DNA from 2 places in the Streptomyces sp. A5-4 genome. Region 1 is predicted to be linked to the other one. Evidence: riboswitches for the same ligand, from Rfam matches in the RefSeq annotation. Region 1 holds a riboswitch; the other holds the start of a gene.
What was found. A riboswitch is a leader RNA that binds a small molecule or an ion and turns the genes downstream of it on or off. The one in region 1 is predicted to bind cobalamin.
Positions count from the first base shown of each region.

Region 2: it holds a riboswitch for cobalamin, as region 1 does, so the genes downstream of both, ACLLJJ_RS27275 (ribonucleoside-diphosphate reductase subunit alpha) here and ACLLJJ_RS12295 (CbtB domain-containing protein) in region 1, are expected to answer to the same signal.

Region 1 covers NZ_CP178591.1:2,694,955-2,698,156, reverse strand. Annotated here, with positions in the region: gene ACLLJJ_RS12305 (class F sortase) at 1-533, shown strand, start outside; gene ACLLJJ_RS12300 (CbtA family protein) at 595-1,368, opposite strand; gene ACLLJJ_RS12295 (CbtB domain-containing protein) at 1,386-1,604, opposite strand; cobalamin riboswitch at 1,638-1,765, opposite strand; gene ACLLJJ_RS12290 (glycoside hydrolase family 6 protein) at 2,243-3,202, shown strand, end outside.
Region 2 covers NZ_CP178591.1:5,811,767-5,814,968, forward strand. Annotated here, with positions in the region: gene ACLLJJ_RS27275 (ribonucleoside-diphosphate reductase subunit alpha) at 1-2,077, opposite strand, end outside; cobalamin riboswitch at 2,217-2,339, opposite strand; gene ACLLJJ_RS27280 (YbdD/YjiX family protein) at 2,474-2,677, opposite strand; gene ACLLJJ_RS27285 (carbon starvation CstA family protein) at 2,674-3,202, opposite strand, start outside.

The DNA of each region.
Region 1 (3,202 bases):
CCGCGGTCGGCCGCCCGCTGGGGGTGCCGCTGCCCCCCGCGCACGAGCCGCAGAAGGGCGCGCGTCCGCAACGCGTCGACGTGCCCTCGATAGGTGTGACGGCGCCCGTCGTGGAGAGCGGCCTCGACGCGTCCGGCGCCGTCGACCCCCCGCCGTACGACCGGCCGTCCACGGTCGGCTGGTACGGCAGCGGCACCCGGCCGGGCGCCGCGGGCGTGGCCCTGCTCGTCGGCCATGTCGACACGGAGAGCAAACCGGCCGTGTTCTACGGCCTGAGCGCCACCCGCCCCGGCGAGCTGATCCGGGTGACGGGCACCGACGGCTCGGAGCTGGAGTTCACCGTCGACGACGTCCAGGTCTTCACCCGCGAACGCTTCGACCCCCAGAAGGTGTACGGCCCCCGCCAGAGCGACCGGGCGGAACTGCGCCTGATCACCTGCGGGGGCACGTACGACAAGACGGCCCGCACCTACACGGCGAACGTGGTGGTGTCGGCCTACCTGACGGGGACGGGCAGCACCGGCAGGAGCTGACCGGGCCCGCGCGGCAGAGCCGGCGGGGAACTGGCGGCGACCGCCGGGGAGAGCCGGCCGGTTACGCCGTCACTCCCGCGGCCGGAGCCGTCGCCGCGGGCGCGCTGCGGGCAGCCGCCCGCAGACCGAGCGCGCCGAACACGCCGGCGAACACCGCCCACAGCAGGGCGTGCGAGGCCAGCGAGAGCACCCGGAAGTCCCACAGCAGCGTCGCCGCCACCGGAACCTCGTCCGGGTTGCCCGGCAGTGCGAAGAGGACCGCCAGGGTCGCGACCGCGGTGACGGCCACCGCGACCTGGCGCACCGGCACCGACCGGTCGGCGAGGCGTACGTACACCTGCCAGGCCAGCAGCATGCCGAGGATGCCGATCACGACGGCGGCCAGCCACAGCGACTGGCGATCGGTGACCGTGCCGGAGTCGCCGACGCCCGGCGGGTTGGCCGGGTAGCGCAGTCCGGGCAGCAGGGAGACGGCCACGAAGGCCGCCGAGCAGAAGACCAGGGCGCGTGACCACGGGCGGTCGCCCGGGGCGGTACGCCGGTTGATCAGCGCGTAGGCGACGGCGAAGAGCACGCCGAGCGCGAGGCCGGCGACCACCGCGGTGACCACCAGGCCGACATGCTGGGTGGTGCGGGTGAACAGTTCCTCGTGGTGCGCGACGGCCGTGCCGGCCGCTTCGTGCGCGTGCTCCTTGGCGGAGCGTGCCTCTTCGAGGCGTATCGCGCGGTCCATCAGCGGCTCGGCCAGGAGCAGCGAGAAGAGCCCGGCGGCAAGGCCGGCCACCCCGCCCGCCGCCAGAGAGCGTCCGAGCAGGGGGAGTACAGGTGTGGACATGGTGCTTACGGTCCCGATCAGTGGCAAGGGGCACCGAAGAGGTGCCGGCCGTCGTGCGAGAACTCGTGCAGGTAGTCGCCGGTCGCGGAGACAACGGTTCCGTTGTCCATGAAGACGGCGTAGAGCGCGACCAGGGCGATGATCGCCGCGGCGGCCAGGATCAGCCAGTCGCGGGTGCTGGTCGCGGCGGACGCTCCCGCTGCGGTGTCGGTGTGCGGCGCGATGTGCGAGGACATGCCGGTGAACCTCCTTCTGGGGTTTCCACGCCCCATGGCAGGAGAACGACGGGTCAGTTCCTGGCTTCCGTGCGGGCGCCGAGGCTGCCCGTACGGTCACAGTGGCGGGACCGCCCCGGAATGGCACCGGGTTCCTGTCCACCGTCGTCTCATTGTGTGGAGTTGTCATCGGGAGAGTCCCAGCCTTGGCCGGACACTGTCAACAGGGCCGAAGGGCGGCAGGCCGCCGATCGGCCCCCGGACACGGGCTACCTGGCCCGGTCGACGGCGTGCTCCCCCCGGAGCCGCCGACCGGGCTGATCCTCGACCGTCGGCGCACGGACTGCGGGAGAAGTCCGGCGCCGATGCGGGAGGCACAGAGAAATCGGGGGAGACTGGGGCCGGGGACTTGGGCCTGTACTCGCCACTCTAGAACGGACGCACGGATGTTCCTAGGGGCCGATTGACGCCAAGTCACGGCTCTGTGGCCCACGGTGCGCCATGGGTGCCCGCGGTCCGTACGCGCCGTAACAGCTGTCCCACGGAGCGCGGAGAGCTCCTGGCGCTGTGTACGTGTGTGTCAGGATGGTTTCGACCGGTTGTGTCCGGGGAGGCGCCGGGGGGTCCTCACACATTTCAGGTGCACCAAGGGGGAGTGGATGTACGGCAGTTACAGCGGCCGTCGGCGTGTGGGTGTCCGGATTGCCGCGGTGGCGGCGGTGGGGACCGCGCTGCTGTTGACGGGCTGTTCCTCGTCGGACGGTGACGGCGGGTCGAAGCAGGATCCTGTGAAGCAGCAGCCCAAGGGCAGCGATCCGTACTGGGTCAATCCGGAAGGAAACGCCGCCAAGCAGGTCTCCACGTACGCCAAGGACGGCGACGACGACAAGGCCGACCAGATCAGGAAGATCGCCGAGCAGCCCGTCGGCGAGTGGATCGGGCCGGAGAACGCCGAGGCGGAGGCCAAGGGCTTCACCGAGGCGGCGGCCAAGGCCGACCGGGACGCGCTGCTGGTCCTCTACAACATTCCGCACCGCGACTGCGGGCAGTTCTCCAAGGGCGGAGCCGCCGACGGCGACGCCTACCGCGGCTGGGTCGACCAGGTGGCCAAGGGCATCGGCGACCGCCGTGCCACGGTGATCCTGGAGCCGGACGCGCTGCTGCACCTGGTGGACGGCTGCACGCCACAGGAGTTCCACGAGGAGCGCTTCGACCTGCTCAAGGGCGCCGTCGAGCGGCTGAAGCAGCAGCCCGGGACCAAGGTGTACCTGGACGCGGGCAACGCGGGCTGGCAGTCGCCCGACGCGCTCTTCGACCCGCTCCAGCGGGCGGGCATAGCGCAGGCGGACGGGTTCTCGGTCAATGTCTCCAACTTCCAGAGCACGAGGACGAGCGCGGACTTCGGCAAGAAGCTCTCGCAGAAGATCGGCAACAAGCCCTTCGTGATCGACACCAGCCGCAACGGCAACGGGCCGTACACCGAGGGCGACCCCAAGGAGAACTGGTGCAACCCGCCCGGTCGCGCGCTCGGTGAGCCGCCGACCACCAGGACGGGCGACGACCTGGTCGACGCCTATCTGTGGGTGAAGCGCCCCGGCGAGTCCGACGGGGACTGCAAG
Region 2 (3,202 bases), 3.1 Mb from region 1:
GCTGCGGGATCTCCCACGCCGTGCGGTACAGCTCACGCACCTCCGCCGGGATCCAGCTGAAGCCCTGCACCGATCCGCTGGACTCGCGCAGCGCCTCGCGGGACTGCGCGTCCCAGACGCCGAGCTTCTTGAGCTCCTCCACCAAGTAGGCGTTGACCTGGAGGAATTCACCACTGAGCGTCTCGCGCTTGAAGAGGTTGGAGACCTGTGGCTCGATGCACTCGTACACGCCCGCGATGGACGCGATGGTCGCGGTCGGCGCGATCGCGAGGAGCAGGGAGTTGCGCATGCCGCTCTTCGCGATACGGGCGCGCAGCGCCTCCCAGCGCTCCGGCCAGGTGACCTCGACGCCGTAGTGGTCGGGGTGCAGGACACCGCGCGCGGTGCGGGTCTTCTCCCAGGCGGGCAGCGGGCCGTTGCGCTCGGCGAGCTCGCAGGAGGCCTCGTACGCCGCGAGCATGATCCGCTCGGCGATACGGGTGGACAGCGCCTGCGCCTCGGGGGAGCCGAACGGCAGCTTCAGCTGGAAGAAGACGTCCTGCAGACCCATCGCGCCCAGGCCCACCGGGCGCCACTTGGCGTTGGAGCGGCCGGCCTGCTCGGTCGGGTAGAAGTTGATGTCGACGACGCGGTCGAGGAAGGTCACCGCGGTACGGACGGTCTCGTCGAGACGCTCCCAGTCCATCTCGCCCGAGGCCAGCACGAACGAACCGAGGTTCACCGAGCCGAGGTTGCACACGGCGGTCTCGCCGTCGTCCGTCACCTCCAGGATCTCCGTGCACAGGTTCGACGAGTGCACCACGGAGCCGGGCTCGGCGGTCTGGTTCGCCGTACGGTTCGACGCGTCCTTGAAGGTCATCCAGCCGTTGCCGGTCTGCGCGAGGGTGCGCATCATCCGGCCGTACAGCTGGCGCGCGGGGATCGTCGTACGGGCCAGGCCGTCCGCCTCGGCCTTGCGGTACGCCGCGTCGAACGCGTCGCCCCACAGGTCGACCAGCTCGGGCACGTCGACCGGCGAGAACAGCGACCAGTCGGTGTCCGCGTCCACCCGGCGCATGAACTCGTCGGGGATCCAGTGCGCGAGGTTCAGGTTGTGCGTACGCCGCGCCTCCTCGCCCGTGTTGTCGCGCAGCTCCAGGAACTCCTCGATGTCCGCGTGCCACGTCTCCAGGTAGACGCAGGCCGCGCCCTTGCGCCGGCCGCCCTGGTTGACGGCGGCGACCGAGGAGTCGAGGGTGCGCAGGAACGGGACGATGCCGTTGGAGTGCCCGTTGGTGCCGCGGATCAGCGAACCGCGGGCGCGGATGCGCGAGTACGAGAGGCCGATGCCACCCGCGTGCTTCGAGAGGCGGGCGACCTCGTGGTACCGGCCGTAGATCGAGTCGAGCTCGTCCAGCGGAGAGTCGAGGAGGTAGCAGGAGGACATCTGCGGGTGGCGCGTACCGGAGTTGAAGAGCGTCGGCGAGGACGGCAGGTAGTCCAGGCGGCTCATCAGCCGGTACAGCGCGGCGACCTCGTCCAGGGCGCGGACCGAGTCGTCCTCGGCGAGGCCGGACGCCACCCGGAGCATGAAGTGCTGCGGGGTCTCGATCACCTGACGGGTGATCGGGTGGCGCAGCAGGTAGCGGCTGTAGACGGTCCGCAGGCCGAAGTAGCCGAAACGGTCGTCGGCCGTCCTGTCGATCAGCGCGTCGAGCCGCGGAGCGTGCAGCGCCACGAAGTTGGCGGCGCGGTCCGCGATCAGGCCCTCGCGGTGCCCCACGCCGACCGAGTCGGAGAAGGTGTGGACGCCCTGCGTCGCCGCCTCGTCCCGGATCGTGCGGGTCAGCAGCCGGGCCGCGAGGCGGGAGTACGCCGGGTCCTCGGAGATCAGGCCGGCGGCGGCGTCGGTGGCGAGAGCACGCAACTCGGCCGCGTCAGAACCGGCGTTCCGGCCGCGCAGCGCGGCCGCGGCGACTCTGCCGGGGTCGGTGTCGGGCAGATCGGCGGTGAGGTCCGTCAGGGTCCGCAGCAACTCTGTGCCGGGTCCTTCGGTCGTCACCGTGGCAGAAGCCGGATCGACTGGCGCGATGGTCACGGGGTGCTCTCCCTCGCTCGGCTCGGGGCCGGCGGGGGAGGGGGCGCACGGGCACACCTCACCCCCGAAAGGGCGGCACACCGCATTGCGTCCACCGGCCCAACCGCGAGGCCCGGACGTATCGGCATCCGGGTCGGTCGAACCGGATGCACCGTCGGCAGGTCTCGGACTCCTGGGTGCGCGAAAGCGCACCAATCACACCGTTGCGGGACAGTTCCGGATTCGCACCGGATTTCCCTGCGGCGACAGCGAGCACGAGCATACATGTGGGGGCCGGGGGATGCCGCACCCCCCAGATGTTGTGTCGCGGGTGTTGCGGCTTCGGTTCTGTGTACGACAACGGGCCGCCGCATCCCGGCGGATGCGACGGCCCGTGCGATCACTGGGCGGAGAGCCTCAGCAGCAGCGGAAGCCCTCCCGGGGATCCGCCTCGCGGGCGTCCGTACGACTGTGTTCGAACTCCCGTCGGCTCATGACGAGGGCCTGCGGGTCGCGGGATCTCGCGTGCTCCGCATACCGGTCGTAGGCGGATTCGCCGGTCAATTCGCGGACGTACCAGCGGATCCGGCCCGCCACGCGGCGTACGTCCGAGAGGGTCATTCCCGGCTCCCCGTTCCGACGCTCGCGGCGTCGTCCTTGCGCATGCCGCCCTCGGGGCCGAGGCCGGCCGCCACGAGCTCGGCCTTCTCCTCCTTGGTGGCGAGGAGCGAGGCGGGCGCGACGAGGCGGGACTCGACGTACGGGGTCTCGCTGAGCTTGACGCTCGCGGGGTCGCGGATCGCCTTGACGCAGACCCGCGTGGCCTCGACGAGCACCACGATGATGAGGATGGCGAAGAACGCGGACAGCACGCCGTCGACCGTGGAGTTGGTGACGACCGTGTGCATGTCGCCGACGGTCTTGGCGGGTGCGATCGCCTCGCCGGCCTCGATGCCCGCCTGGTACTTGTCGCGCTGGGCGAAGAAGCCCACCTTGGGATCGGCGGAGAAGATCTTCTGCCAGCTGGCGGTCAGGGTGACCGCGACGTCCCACAGCAGTGGCACGGCGGTGACCCAGGCCCACTTGAGCCGCCCGGACTTGACGAGCAGCGTGGTGCAGACGGCGAGGGCGACGGCGGCGAGCAGC